Regions from separate parts of the Halomonas sp. HAL1 genome, predicted to be linked through region 1. Evidence: predicted binding sites of a transcription regulator. Region 1 holds the regulator's gene; the other holds the start of a gene.
What was found. Region 1 encodes sigma-54, which starts transcription at its own class of promoters, with help from an activator protein. Its sites were predicted from a motif close to TGGCACNNNNNTTGCTNT; they were not measured.
Positions count from the first base shown of each region.

Region 1 (7,874 bases):
AGATGGGATCCTGACCAACGAAAGGTTCGTCATACAGGATCAACTCCGGATCCAGCGCCACGGCGCGAGCCAGTGCGACCCGACGCGCCATGCCTCCCGACAGTTCTGCGGGCGTCAAGTGACGCGCACCGCGCAGCCCGACCGCCTGCAGCTTAAGTAGCACTAGGTCGCGCACCATGGTATCGGGCAAATCAGTATGTACGCGTAACGGAAAGGCAACGTTTTCGAATACATCTAAATCGGAAAACAGCGCGCCACTTTGAAATAGCATTCCCATTCTCTTACGTAACGTAAATAGCGCCTTACGAGATAGCCGATGAACATCTTGCCCATCAATCACTATCCGCCCACGCTCAGGGGTCAACTGCCCGCCGATTAGCTTAAGCAGTGTGGTTTTACCAGTACCGCTTGGCCCCATAATCGCGGTTACTTTGCCGCGAGGAATCGTCATATTTATGCCGCGAAAAATCTCGTGATCGCCACGTGAAAAATGGAGGTCTTCAATTTCAATAAATGGAGCATCTATCATGGATCAGTTGACTCTTAACGAGGCGCACTTGGGTTAGCCATCATACCCTACTTGCGGCTATCGCGATTATAAAACAGTGTTTCTAAAACATTATCAAACATTGTACTATAACGCTACAAAACACGTCGGTACGCTTGAGTGTTTCTACTGGCCTACCCATTTATTGATAGCGAACCGGTAGCAGGCCGCCTTATCGTCAAAACGCACCCGGGCTAACGTCTCCAACTACTATCTCAACGACTGCCTATAAAGGGTGCCAAGATGTTATTCTTGGTGGTTACTACTTTTTATATGTTCAAGGATTAAGAGAAAACGCTATGCGCCAGCCTCTCGCTCCACCCAGCCTACTACGCGAAAGTGCATTGCGTACGCTGCAAATTGAGCAGGCAGCCATTGGCGGCCTTCAAGCCAAACTAGACGAAAGTTTTGACCGTGCCTGCGAGCTAATTCTCGCCTGCCAAGGCCGCGTGGTGGTGACCGGCATGGGCAAGTCGGGGCATATCGCAGGTAAGCTGGCGGCCACACTTGCCAGCACAGGCACACCAGCTTTTTTCGTTCACCCTGGTGAAGCCAGCCACGGCGATTTAGGCATGATCACCCGTTCCGATGTGGTATTGGCGCTGTCTAACTCGGGTGAAACCGCCGAAGTCACTGCGCTCTTACCGCTGCTTAAACGCCTGGGTACGCCGCTAGTCAGTATGACAGGCCGCCCCAACTCCACGCTGGCTAAACACGCTGATGCGCACCTGAACAGCGGCGTAGAGCGTGAGGCATGCCCGCTCGACCTGGCCCCCACCAGCTCCACCACGGCGGCGCTCGCCCTGGGCGACGCTCTGGCTGTGGCGCTGCTGGAAGCGCGCGGCTTTACCGCTGAAGATTTTGCCCTTTCCCACCCTGGTGGCAGCTTAGGCAAACGCTTGCTGCTGCGCGTTAGAGATCTTATGCACGACGGTGAGCGACTGCCCCAAGTCCCCCTGGGAAGCCCGCTGCGCGACGCGTTATTGGAAATCACCCGTCAAGGGCTAGGCTTTACCTGCGTGGTAGATAGCGATGGCCGCCTGGCCGGGGTATACACTGACGGTGACCTTCGACGCACGCTCGACCAGTTTCACAACCTGCGCGATGTCATCGTTGACGATGTAATGACCCGGCCGGGCAAGTGCATCGGCCCCGATATCCTTGCGGCGGAAGCGGTACGCATCATGGAAGAGAGCCGCATTACGGCGCTAGCAGTGGTTGATGAACAACAGCGTCCTATCGGGGCGCTACATATGCATGACCTGCTTGCCAGCGGCGTTATTTAAGACAGCGGCGTCATTCAGCAATATTACCGACCCGCTTTACGAATTTATTGATAAGGAGGTTCTATGACCTTACCTAATGCGCTACTTGATCGACTCCGCCGCGTGCGCCTATTAGCGTTGGATGTTGACGGCGTACTGACCGACGGCCGCCTCTACTTCCAGGCTGACGGTATCGAAATCAAAGCATTTCATACTCAGGATGGTCATGGGCTGAAGCTTCTCAAGCGAGTGGGTATACATGTAGCGCTGGTGACGGGCCGCGACTCTCCCATGGTGAGCCAGCGCGCCGCATCACTGGGCATCGACCTGGTCCATCAAGGCTGTGAAGACAAGCTTGCCATCCTGCGCGGGCTTTGCCAGCGTCTCGATATAGAGTTAGAGCAGGTGGCCTACTGTGGTGACGACCTACCTGACTTGGCCGCTATTAAGCGTTGCGGCGTCGGCATTACCGTCCCTAATGCGCCCGATTACATGCATACCCACGCCGACTGGACCACGGAACGTCTAGGTGGCCACGGTGCCGTCCGCGAAATCTGCGATACGCTGCTTGAAGCTCAAGGGCACTGGAGCGCGGTGCTCGACACCTACCTGCACGGCCGCAATTAAATGGTTAAACGCTTTAAAGTACGCATCTGGTTAGCCGGACTGGTGATTGCCTTAGGGGCTTTATTGGTATGGCTTGACCCCCGCGGGCCTCAAGACATTAGCATCGATCCCGACGCGCAGGCTCAAGAGCCAGGCCACGTACTGGAAAATGCTGAAATCACCCTGTTCGGCGATAACGGCAACGTTATGCAGTCGCTAAAAACGCCGCGGCTTATTCATACGCCGCAGCGAAGCGAAACCTGGACGGAAGAACCTCAAGCGGTACTGTATGATAGTGAGAATCGTCAGTGGCTGGCTAGCGCCGAAGTAGGCACGCTCAACACTGTTACACAGGCCCTGCTGATGTCTGGCTCGGCCAGACTGATCGCCCCGGATGAAGGCTGGCAGCTTGATACCGAGCTATTGCATTATGATGGCCTTAATCAACATGCTTGGAGTGAAACACCGGTATTACTGCAGCAACCACCCCAGCAAATGAGCGCTTCACGTATGGACGCGTGGCTTAACACCAGCCAGGTCCGCCTAAATGATAATGTGCGCGGCACACACCCCCCGGCCACGCAACCTTAAGAGGAGCCGCCATGAAAGCCATTATTTATACAGCCCTTTTCTCCACCACTCTTTTTGCCCTCACGATGCCGTTATCGGCAATGGCCCAAACGTCACAACAAGCCCCTGTAGAAGTAGAAGCCGACCGCTTAGATCTGGACCAGCGGGCGGGCACCGCCGTTTACACCGGGGATGTAGATATTCGCCAAGGCGAAATGCAGTTGCGAGGCGAACGGGTAGAGATCGAACGCAACGAGGCTGGCGAACTATCGAAAGCGACATCCACCGGCGAACGCGCCTACCTGCGTCATCAAGTTGAAGGCCAAGATGGCCCCACTGAAGGCTGGGCGCGACGGATTATTTATCACGTCGCTGAGCGCCGCGTAGAGCTGATTGACCAAGCCGAGCTGATCCAGCTCGAGGATACGTTCACCGGCGGGCGCCTTGAGTATTTTATTGACCGTGAAGTGATTCAAGCACGCTCTGACGTTGACGGCAGCGAGCCCCAGCGCATACGTATGACCCTTCAGCCTGAACAATAGGGAGCCAAGCCTTGGCAACTACAGACACTGCGCCAATCAAAACCCTATATGCCCATCACTTGGCCAAAAGCTATAAGCGACGTCGAGTCGTTAAAGACATCAATTTAGAGATCTCCCAAGGCAGCATCGTGGGCTTACTGGGCCCTAACGGCGCGGGCAAAACCACCTCGTTTTATATGATTGTGGGGCTGGTGAAATCCGATGCTGGCAAAGTGGGTATCGACGATGTAGATCTAACCCGCGCCCCAATGCATGAACGCGCTGCGGCGGGTATCGGCTACCTTCCGCAAGAAGCGTCTATTTTTCGTAAATTATCGGTTGCCGATAATATTATGGCGATACTCGAAACACGCAAAGAACTCAGCCGTAGCGACCGCGAGCAGCGCCTGGAAGCGCTACTTGAAGATTTTCACATTACCCATATTCGCGACAACCTGGGCATGAGCCTTTCAGGCGGTGAACGCAGGCGTGTGGAGATTGCTCGCTCACTGGCGACAGAACCCGCATTCATTCTGCTGGACGAGCCCTTTGCTGGCGTAGACCCCATTTCGGTGGGCGAGATCAAAACCATTATTCGGGCATTAAAGCAGCGCCACATCGGCGTACTGATTACCGACCACAACGTTCGCGAAACCCTGGATATTTGTGATATCGCCTACATCGTGGGCGATGGTCAAATCATCGCCAGCGGCTCTCCAGCCTCGATACTCACTAACCAGAAAGTGAGGGAGGTTTATTTAGGCGCTGATTTCCGCCTCTAGCTTATTTTTCACTTCTAATTAGCGCTCTACAACAACTTTACTACCAATGGCATGCTTATTGCACTTGCACCTGAGACCTACTCGCACTAGGGTGGAGCATTCTGATTAACGAGTGGTTCTCAGATGGTCATGAAAGCTTCTCTTCAACTGCGCATGGGCACACAGCTGACCATGACACCTCAGCTGCAGCAGGCCATTGCCCTGTTACAGCTATCAACGCTGGACTTACGTCAAGAAATTCAGCAGGCCCTAGATGCCAACCCCATGCTGGAACAAGAGGATGAATTTGGCGAACAGGCTGTCAGCGAGCCCAAAGAGGAAGAGTGGTCAGAGAGCATTCCCACCGAGCTCTCGGTAGATAGTGACTGGTCTGATACCTACCAAGATATGGGCAGTCACGGTGGCACCAGCAGCGAAGGACCTGATTTTGAGCGCCAAGCGGCTGGCCAGAGTCTTCATGGGCACTTGCTGTGGCAGCTAGCCATGACTGATTTTGGCGCGCGAGAGCAACTTGTCGCAGAAAGTCTTATCGACGCGTTAGATGCTAATGGCTATTTAACTCAGCCGCTCAACGACATACGTGAAGGGCTTCGCGCTCAAGGTATCGACGGGCTTAGCCAGCGCGAAGTAGAAACCATTCTGCTTAAGCTTCAGCAATTTGAGCCAACAGGAATATTCGCCCGCGACCTGCGGGAGTGCCTGATGCTGCAGCTGGCCACTCTTCCCGATGATACGCCGTTGCTGGTTCCTGCCCGCCGCTTAGTACGGCAGTTTCTGGAAGCGCTCGGCAAAGATGACATGCGCTTACTAAAACGCCGCCTGGGACTCGATGATAACCAGCTGGCTGATGTCATTCTCCTCATTCGTAGCCTTGATCCACGCCCGGGCAGCGCCTATGGCGATACCGATGATAGTTATGTAACGCCCGACCTGGTCGTACGCCATGACCACGAAGGCTGGCACTTAGAGCTCAATCCTGAGGCATTGCCAAGGCTGCGCATTCAGCCCGACTACGCAAGCTTAATAAAGCGTGCGGATAAAAGTCAGGACAATCAGTTTTTAAAAGAACACTTGCAGGAAGCACGCTGGCTGATCAAGAGCCTCTCTAGCCGCAACGATACGCTACTGCGCGTTGGACGCGAGATTATCACCCGGCAAATTGGCTTTTTAGAACACGGCGAAGAAGCCATGAAGCCGCTCATATTGGCCGATATCGCCGAGGCCGTGGAAATGCACGAATCGACTATTTCCCGGGTAACCACTCAGAAATTTATTCATACGCCTCGCGGCGTATTTGAACTCAAATACTTTTTCTCAAGCCAAGTCAGCGGCCAGGATGGAGACAGCCATTCAAGCACCGCTATCCGCGCTCGGCTTAAGAAATTGGTTCAAGAGGAGCCGCCAGGCAAGCCGCTTTCTGATAGCCGCTTAGTCACGCTATTAGGAGAGGGGGGAATTCAAGTAGCGCGTCGAACGGTGGCTAAATACCGTGAAGCCATGGGCATTCCCTCCTCTAGCGAGCGACGTCGTTTGCGCTAGCACAAATCAACGTTTTAGGGAAACTCTCGACAAGGGCTTTGCAACGCGGCAAAAAGGGTTACAATCGAAGTACAGTCCGATGGATAAGGAGTACGTCAATGCAAGTTAATATCACTGGTCATCACGTAGAACTGACTGACGCCTTGCGTGACTATGTCAACGAAAAGCTTGAACGTGTAGAGCGCCATTACGACAACATAACCACGGTGCAAGTCACCTTATCTGTGGAGAAAGAGCGCCAGCAGGCCGCCTGTACACTGCACGCAGCAGGTGCTGATTTACATGCGGAAGCCCTAGACAGTGATATGTACGCCGCTATTGACGCATTAGCGGACAAAATTGATCGGCAACTCGTTAAACATAAGGAAAAAGCACAAGCTCGCGCCCAAGGCGCAGGCGTGCGTTAATTCAATGACGTTGGAAACCATACTCCCCCCGGAACGGGTTCTCTTTGACGTACCCGGGGGCAGCAAAAAAAGGGTGCTGGAATTTTTCAGCACCTTTATTGCCCAAAATATCCCCAGTCTGGACAGCCAAGAAGTGTTTAGCCGTTTAATTGGCCGTGAGCGCTTAGGCAGTACCGGGATTGGTAACGGCGTGGCTATTCCCCATGCGCGTAGTCCTCACTGCTCGGCCCCGATTGCTGGTTTTTTAAAACTCGCAGAAGCGATTGATTTTGATGCTATCGACGGCGACCCGGTGGATCTGGTGTTTGTATTGCTAGTTCCAGAAGAGGCTGATGACACACATCTCTCTCTGCTCGGCCAGGTAGCTACCATCATGAACGATGCGGATACGCGTCAGAAACTGCGTAAAGCAGGCAGCCAGCGCGAACTACTTGAGTTGCTTACCGCTAAAATTCGTGAGCAAACAACCTCCTGAAAGCCTAAACCTGCCAAGCGGTACTCAACGGCAGGTTGTTTTGCGCTCGCCACCCTTAACGCAGCTTGATCAAAGCAAAGAGAGACTCTATGCAACTTGTGATCATTAGCGGCCGCTCTGGGTCAGGTAAATCTATCGCCTTACAAGCGCTTGAAGATCTTGGCTACTATGCGATTGATAACCTCCCTGCCATGTTGCTGGGGTCGTTGGTGGACGAATTACGCGACCAGGGCGACCGCGCCCATTTGGCGGTCAGTATTGATGCCCGTAACTTGCCTGGCGCCCTGGCACGACTGCCCTCTTTATTAGAGGATTTGCGGCAACGTAAAATTGATTTTCAAGTGATCTATCTGACCACTGATGCGCGCATCTTACTTGAGCGTTACTCCGCAACACGGCGGCGGCACCCGCTGACGCGCGATAGCGAAATGACGCTTGAAGAGGCTATCAATAAAGAAGAAGAAACGCTGCTCGACATTCGTGATCTAGCCGATTTATTGATCGATACCTCGCGGCTATCAGTTCACGATTTGCGTCGTCGCATTACCGACCAAGTCGCCCATCAGCGGCGCGACAAGCTCACGCTGACGCTTGAGTCGTTTGGTTATAAGCGCGGTGTACCGTTGGATGCTGATTTGGTTTTCGACGTGCGCTGCCTGCCAAACCCATATTGGGACCCAACGCTACGCCAATTCACAGGCCGCGATGCGAACATAGTGGCCTTCTTAAGCGGTTATCCTATCGTAGACGCCATGACTAACGATATTCAGGCTTGGCTTGAGCGCTGGCTGCCCGCTTACCAAGATAGCCAGCGTAGCTACATGACTATCGCGATTGGCTGCACCGGTGGGCAACACCGCTCGGTCTATATGGTCGAACAGCTAGCAGAGCGATTAGTACACAGTATGGGCGAAATTCAATTACGTCATCGCGAGTTAGGCTTGCAGTACACATTAAATGAACAGCTAGCTGCTCCGCCCGCCAGCACATCCCAAACCGACGAGCAGCAAGCAACTTCTTAAGCGCTTCTATCCATTAATGACACCACTCGGCGAAAAGGAACCAGGGTGCCAGAAAGAATTCTCACACTTACCAATCAACGCGGCCTGCATGCACGCGCGGCGACCAAACTGGTAAAATGCGGCCAACAGTTCACGGCGAC
Region 1 is NZ_CP130610.1:1,554,225-1,562,098, reverse strand. It holds gene Q3Y66_RS07345 (ABC transporter ATP-binding protein) at 1-529, opposite strand, end outside; gene Q3Y66_RS07340 (KpsF/GutQ family sugar-phosphate isomerase) at 847-1,833, shown strand; gene Q3Y66_RS07335 (HAD family hydrolase) at 1,897-2,439, shown strand; gene lptC (LPS export ABC transporter periplasmic protein LptC) at 2,440-3,009, shown strand; gene lptA (lipopolysaccharide transport periplasmic protein LptA) at 3,021-3,530, shown strand; gene lptB (LPS export ABC transporter ATP-binding protein) at 3,542-4,291, shown strand; gene Q3Y66_RS07315 (RNA polymerase factor sigma-54) at 4,415-5,830, shown strand; gene raiA (ribosome-associated translation inhibitor RaiA) at 5,929-6,237, shown strand; gene Q3Y66_RS07305 (PTS sugar transporter subunit IIA) at 6,242-6,712, shown strand; gene rapZ (RNase adapter RapZ) at 6,802-7,734, shown strand; gene Q3Y66_RS07295 (HPr family phosphocarrier protein) at 7,780-7,874, shown strand, end outside.

Region 2 (7,874 bases), 1.8 Mb from region 1:
TTCCACATCGGCGCCGCCCGCCAGGCCGGTCACGCCAATGCAAGTGCGGGTAGGCAGCGGCTGAGGGAAGTAGCTGGCGTAGACCTTATTGACCTCGTCAAAGTGGCCCATATTGGTAATAAACACCCGGGACTGCACCACATACTCAAAAGCACTGCCGACTTCTTCCAGCACAATCGCCAGGTTCTGCATCACCCGGTGTGTCTGCTCGGTGAAAGTGCCCAGCAGCATTTCGTTGGTTTCCGGCACTGTCGGCATTTGCCCCGTGATAAACACCAGATCGCCGACGCGGCAGGCATGGGAAAACGGCGCGATAGGCTGTGGCGCGCGGTCAATAAACAGCTTTTCAATCATGTGCTTATCCTTTTTGGAATGATGTCATTGCGTATAGGGACTCCTCCCCGGTTGCAAACGACGATGATGGAAAAACATAAGCCGATGCGTGCGTATAGTCGGTCTCTTGATGGGGACGCTATCCCCTGACCCTGATGAACGTCGCGCACCTTCTCTCCTCAACGAGGCGTAGGCTTTTTCAGCCATCGCAATGATCAGGTTGCGAGAAGGTCGGTCTGACCTGTTTTTCATCGATCGTTGCCCGGCAACAAGGTAGCCGCCTCTCGGCGCTTAGCCGCTGATGGTGCTACCGCTTAGCTCACCATCAGCGCTGAACCGTCGTTAAACTCTCTACAATAGGACTGTCCGCTGTGCAGAACCGCCCAGGCGGTTCGTACTGTCTTGTTCGCTAACGCGACAGCCGCTTTGTTCTTGCCCACGCGTGCGACCAGCGCGCGTAGCCAACGGCTTTTGGCATCCTGCTTGTCACCCACGGTGTTGATGGCCGAGTGTGCGCCGCGTATCAGGGCGGCTTTCAGCGAGATTTGCCCCGTTCGGCCAATGCCCTTGATCTTCGCGATGCCACCACTGCTGTGTTGTGTCGGCGTCAACCCCAGATAGGCTGACGCTTGGCGACCTTTCTTGAAGGCGTTGCCGTTACCGAGGGCGCTATAGAGCTGGGTGGCGACCACCGGTCCCACTCCCTCAATCGCCAACAGTTGGCGACAAGGCATCACCGCACGGCTCATCTGCTCCACGCGCTTATCCAGTGACTGAATACGCTCGTTGAGTCGATCCAGCTCCGCCATTTGCTCGGCAATCAAGTCACGCATCAGCATCGAAAGCTCGTTATCGGCATCTTCCAGGGCGAGCCAGACACGTTGCTTTAACGCTTTCTGTCCCCGACCGCTGATCACTCCATATTCCTGCAATAACCCATGAACCTGATTGATCAACTGGGTGCGCTGATGGATGTACCTCTCCCGAATGCGGTGCAGGCTCTGAATATCCTGCTGCTCTACGCTTTTGAGTGGTACAAAGCGCATGTCCGGACGACATCCGGCTTCTACAATAGCGAGGGCGTCATTGGCATCTGTCTTGTGCCCTTTGCGAAAAGGCGTCACAAACTGGGGCGAAATGAGGGCAACGGTATGGCCGAGGGCCTGCAGTTGTCGCGCCCAATAATGCGATCCACCGCACGCTTCCATAAATACCCGACAGGCCGGTTGGCGGCGCATAAAATCCAAGACCTGATGCCGTTTAAGCTCTTTGTTGACCTGAACACGCGAGGAGCGGGTGTCGACAACACACACTTGAAAAACACGCTTTGCCAGATCAATACCTATCGTCGTATGCTTGTTCATGGCTCTTCCCCTCCGCATTGATGTGGTTCAACTATCAATGTAGCTCGCTGAAGCTTCGAGAGGGGAGGAGTCCCTTTCATTGAGGAGCGAAGCGAAGAAGCAATGTTGTTGGTAGTGGCAGGATAACCTCAAGATCGCTGCGCTACGCTCGCGATGACAAGTGGGTGGTTTGCTGTTTTTTAATGTTTCAAACCATCATGGGCCTCAAATGAGGCCCATGATGACGTACTTGTCAACAGCCACTTTGTCGATTGGGCTGTGGATTAATGCCCCAGAATCTGGCTCAGGAACAGCTGGGTGCGCTCAGACTGCGGGTTATTGAAGAAGGGCTCAGGCGCGTTTTCTTCAATGATTTGACCCTGATCCATAAAGATCACTCGGTCAGCGACCTTTTTGGCGAAGCCCATTTCGTGGGTGACACAAATCATCGTCATGCCCTCTTCCGCCAATTCCACCATAACGTCCAGCACCTCTTTGATCATCTCGGGGTCTAGGGCGGAGGTGGGCTCGTCAAACAGCATCACGTCGGGGTGCATGCACAGCGAGCGCGCAATCGCCACACGCTGCTGCTGGCCGCCCGAAAGCTGCCCGGGGTACTTGGTGGCCTGCTCTGCAATGCGCACCCTTTCAAGATACTCCATGGCCAGCGCTTCGGCCTCTTTACGGGGCTTCTTTTGAACCCACATTGGTGCGATACAGCAGTTTTCCAGTACTGACAAATGCGGGAACAGATTGAAGTGCTGAAACACCATGCCGACGCTGCGGCGAATCTGCTCAATACGCTTTACGTCTTGGGTGAGTGGTATACCGCCCACCACAATTTCACCCTTTTGGTGCTCTTCAAGGTGGTTGATGCAGCGAATCAGCGTTGATTTGCCGGAGCCTGAAGGGCCACACACCACAATGCGCTCGCCGCGCTTTACTTCAAGGTAGATATCACGCAGTACGTGAAAATCGCCGTACCACTTGTTGACGTTGCGCATCTCAACCATCAGGTCAGACGCGTTGTTAGTGGCTGCTTGTGTCATGTTGAAATCCTACTCAAAATCGAAAGAAAGCGGCATTAAGCGTTTGGATAAGCCTATTGCTTATGACCAGTATTTAGCTTGCGTTCCAGGTACTGGCTGTAGCGCGACATGCTGAAGCAGAATATCCAGAACACGAACGCGGCGAATACATACCCCTCGATGGAGAAGCCCAGCCAGCGCGAATCGGAAAGCGCCGCTTGCACAATGCCCAACAGGTCAAACAGCCCGATGATCATCACCAGGGTGGTGTCTTTAAACAGTGAGATAAACGTATTGACGATACCGGGAATCATCATTTTCAGTGCTTGAGGCATCACGATGAGCCCCATGCGCTTCCAATACGTCATCCCCAGTGCCGCGGCGGCTTCGTCCTGGCCTTTAGGAATCGCCTGAAGACCACCGCGAATGACCTCCGCCATATAGGCGCTTTGGAACAGCGTAAGGCCGATCAGCGCTCGCACAAGGCGATCCACGCTGAGCTCTGAAGGGAGGAACAGCGGCAGCATCACCGAGGCCATGAACAGAATGGTGATCAGTGGCACACCGCGCCAGAACTCAATGAAAATCACGCAGAAGGTTTTGACGATGGGCATATTGGAACGTCGCCCGAGCGCCAGCACAATACCAATTGGCAGTGCCCCTACCATACCCACTGTGGCTAGCAGCAGGGTGAGCATCAAGCCGCCCCAGCGGTGGGTAGAAACACGCGGTAAATCAAAGTAGCCGCCGTGTAGCAACACGTATGAGATCACCGGGAAAATCAGCAGCGCAAACAACGCCATCCAGCGCTTAAACGGCAGGCGAGGGATCACCATCCAGGCAATAATGCCCGCGAACATGGCAAACACGATGTTGGCGCGCCAATACTCCTCGCTTGGGTAGAGACCGTACATAAACTGGGAGAAACGCGCGTTGACGAATACCCAGCAAGCACCCACCCGGGAGCAGTCTTCACGGCTATCGCCTATCCAATCGGCATCAATGAACGCCCATTGAACCGTTGGCACCACCAGTAGATACAGCACGTACAAGCCCAACAGCGTAAAAATGCTATTAATCGGGCCGTTGAACAGATTGCCACGTAGCCAAGCAAGCGGACCAATCGTGCCTTTCGGAGCCGGCTGCTGAGGTATGGTTTCTTTATTGTGAATCATGGGGTCGCCTCCGGCCTAGCGTTCGACCAGCGCAACGCGAGCGTTGAACCAGTTCATGAACATGGACACCAGCAAGCTGATGATTAGATAAACCGCCATGGTCATGGCAATGACTTCGATTGCTTGACCGGTCTGATTGAGCGTGGTGCCGGCAAAAACCGACACCAGGTCGGGGTAGCCGATGGCGGTGGCCAGGGACGAGTTTTTAATCAGGTTGAGATATTGGCTGGTGAGCGGCGGAATAATGACGCGCAGCGCTTGGGGGATCACCACTAAGCGCAAGACTAATTTGCGCGGCAAGCTAAGTGCCTGGGCCGCTTCTGTTTGGCCGTGAGGAATGGCCTGAATGCCCGAGCGCACAATTTCGGCAATAAACGATGCGGTATAAATGGAAAGCGCCAGCCACAGGGCCAAAAATTCGGGAATGATAGTAATACCACCACCGAAGTTAAAACCACGCAGTACCGGCATTTCCCAAGTGACCGGAACGCCGGTCGCCACCAGTACCAGCAGTGGTAGGCCAAAGATAATCACCAACGACATCCAGAAAACCGGCAGGCGCTTACCGGTGGCTTCGTGGCGGCGCTTGTTCCACATGACTAGCGCAATGCTGGCAATGATCGCCACAACGAAAGTAGCAGGGATCAATCCAAAGCCTGATTCAAAAAGCGGTTGGGGTAAGTACAACCCGCGCACGTTCAGGAAAATGGCTTCGCCAAACGCCATGCTCTCTCTAGCGCTGGGTAAGGTCCGTAGTACCGCGAAGTACCAGAAGAAAATTTGCAGCAGCAACGGGATATTACGAAAGGTTTCGATATAGGCGTTGGCTAACTTGGCAATCAGCCAATTGGGCGAAAGCCGCGCAATACCGACGATAAAACCAATAATCGACGCAGCTAACACCCCAAGCCCACCGACCAGCAGCGTGTTGAGCAAGCCGATTACGAAGGTGCGGCCGTAGGTGCTCTGGGAAGAGTACTCGATTAAGGTTTGACCAATACCAAAGCCGGCTGTGTTGCCCAAAAAGCTAAAGCCTGTGGTGATGCCGCGGGCATTCAGGTTGGCTTGGGTATTGCCGATAATATAGATCAGGAAAGCCGCCACAACGGCGACTAAAATGATTTGAAAAATAAGTGCGCGCTTAGCGCGGTCTCGCCAAAACGGCGGCTTGTGGCCGACGGGGCGAACGTTGGGTCTAACAGACATGGATGGCGTCTCCGCTACACGGAAGGTCAATCAGATGGCCCGCCATGCCCTTTAAACAGATACCTGCAAAGAGAGCGGCGGGCCGGGGTCAAGCGAGACGCTTAGCGAATCGGGGGAGCGTACTGGAAGCCGCCGTCTGTCCACAGAGCGTTAACACCACGCTCGATTTCAAGCGGAGAGCCCATGCCCACGTTGCGGTCAAAGCTTTCAGCGTAGTTACCCACTTGGCTGATGATGTTGTAAGCCCAGTCAGCTTCAAGGTTCATGCCTTCACCGTAGTTGCCGTCTTGGCCCAGCAAACGAGCGATGTTGGGATCTTCAGAGTTAAGCATCTCTTCAGCGTTTTCACTGGTGACGCCGTACTCTTCAGCATTGATCATCGCAAACAGTGACCATTTCACGATGTTGAACCAAAGATCGTCACCCTGACGAACCACAGGACCTAGCGGCTCTTTGGAGATGACGTCAGACAGGATCATCGAGGCAGAAGGATCGTCTAGCTGGATACGCAGCGCTGCAAGCTGAGAAGTATCAGAGGTCAGAACGTCACAGCGGCCGGCTTGATAGCCACCCACGGTTTGCTCAGAGGTATCAAATACGATGGGGTTGAATTCCATGTCGTTAGCACGGAAGTAGTCCGCCAGGTTCAGCTCGGTAGTCGTACCCGACTGGATGCAGATAGAGGCGCCGTTTAGCTCATCGGCACTGGTAATACCCAGATCGCGTGAAACCATGAAGCCCTGGCCATCATAGAAAGTAACGCCGGTGAAGTTTAGGCCCAGAGTCGTGTCGCGCGTGGTGGTCCAGGTGGTGTTACGTGACAGTACATCGACTTCACCAGACTGCAGGGCGGTGAAGCGCTCAACGGCATTTAGAGAAATGTAGTTAACGGCTTCTGAATCGCCGAGAACCGCTGCGGCGACTGCACGGCATACATCAACGTCCAGACCTTGCCAATTACCGTCGTCATCCGGGGCGGAGAAGCCCGGCAAACCATCGCTCACACCACACTGAACGGCGCCACGCTCAATAGTATCTTCTAAGGTGTCGGCTTGAGCAGTCGCCATTCCCGCTAGGCTCAGTGAACCAGCGGACGCCAGAAGCGCTAGGTGTTTTTTATTGAACATTTAGTTTCCCTCGAAGTGATTAAAAACCATCATTAAAATAGTTATGCATGCCGTAGCATGTCACTAAACCTAGCAAGGAAGATGCCAACAAGGGTACAGGCGTGAATTCAGCGCTTTTCAACGCTATTTAATGGATTCGAGACGAACGTCTAGGTGCAAAAAATGTTACCACCCACCTCGCTTTGCACCTTTATAGGGCAAGCTGAGGTGAGCGGTGACAGAAAGTACGCGATGAACGGGGGGGTTATTCGGCCGCGAATGCCTTGCGCATAAACGGAGGAAGGGCGAGCGCGCCGCGATGGGCATCAACGCTGTAGTACTCAAGCGGCAGCTCGTGGCTGGCGGCTGCCTGCTCGCGGAACGCATTCACATCAATGGCTTTACCCGCCAGTGTTACGCTCCACCAGCCTGATGGGTACACCGGCTGCGGGAAGGGCAGCGTGGCGACGCTGTTAAAACCCGCTTCAAGCATATCGTGGCGTAGCTCACGAATGATCGAACCCGTGTGGTAAAGCGGTGACTCGCTCTGTTGCACCATCACGCCGCCGCTTTTCAAAATACGGTGGCAGCGCTTGAGAAAGTCGGTTTTAAACAGCCCTTCCGCAGGGCCGACCGGGTCGGTTGAGTCGATAATCAATACATCGATGCTCTCATCAGGTGCATCGTCTACCCACTTCACGCCATCAGCGAACAACAGCTCGGCGCGAGGATCATTATTTGATGCTACTAACGATGGGAAGAAGCGCTCAGAGGCTTTCGTTACTTCTTCATCGATATCAATCTGGGTAACTTTCTCAACGCCTGAATGGCGCAGTACCTCTTTTAACGTGCCGCAGTCGCCACCGCCGATAATCACCACCCGTTTAGGGTCTTGGTGGGTAAACAGGGCCGGATGCGCGATCATCTCGTGATAGAGGAAGTTATCGCGATCGGTCAGCATCACACAGCCATCCAGCACCATGAGGTTGCCGTAAGTCTCGGTGGCGTAGACCTCTAGGTGCTGGTATTGGCTCTGCACATCCAGCAGCTTTTCAGAGATCTTCAGCGAGAAGGCGCTGCCGTGGCTATCAAAGACTTCGGTAAACCACTGGTCGTCGCGTAATTCGCTCATCAATTGGCTCCTGAATGCGGTGTGTTGGATTGGGTGGGGATATCCCGATGGTATTGCGGGCTAAGTTCGTGCAGCGCCTCCATGAAGGCGGTGACGTTATCCGGGTTAGTAAACTGGCTGATACCGTGGCCCAGGTTAAAGACGTGGCCAGGGCCGTGGCCGTAGCTTTCGAGCACACGGGCCACTTCAGCGCGGATAGCCGAGGGGCGGGCAAACAGTACGTTAGGGTCCAGGTTGCCCTGCAGTGCGACCTTATGGCCAACGCGGGCGCGGGCATCGGAAAGCTCAGTAGACCAGTCGATCCCCAGGGCATCGGCACCGGCGCAGGCGATATGCTCAAGCCACTGCCCGCCGTTTTTGGTGAACAGAATCACCGGCACGCGGCGACCGTCGTGTTCGCGGATCAATCCTGAAACGATCTGCTCCATATAGCGCAGCGAAAACTCCAGGTACGCAGGCGTGGATAGCGCGCCGCCCCAGGTATCAAAAATCTGCACCGCCTGGGCGCCAGCACGAATCTGGGCATTCAGGTAGTCGGTTACCGCATGCGC
Region 2 is NZ_CP130610.1:4,026,304-4,034,177, reverse strand. It holds gene Q3Y66_RS18710 (RidA family protein) at 1-354, opposite strand, end outside; gene Q3Y66_RS18705 (IS110 family transposase) at 648-1,697, opposite strand; gene Q3Y66_RS18700 (amino acid ABC transporter ATP-binding protein) at 1,961-2,725, opposite strand; gene Q3Y66_RS18695 (amino acid ABC transporter permease) at 2,779-3,879, opposite strand; gene Q3Y66_RS18690 (amino acid ABC transporter permease) at 3,895-5,085, opposite strand; gene Q3Y66_RS18685 (amino acid ABC transporter substrate-binding protein) at 5,187-6,212, opposite strand; gene speE (polyamine aminopropyltransferase) at 6,457-7,323, opposite strand; gene hemE (uroporphyrinogen decarboxylase) at 7,323-7,874, opposite strand, start outside.
Region 2: a site for sigma-54 is predicted at 6,282-6,299, ahead of Q3Y66_RS18685 (amino acid ABC transporter substrate-binding protein). Genes of this name have one in related genera too.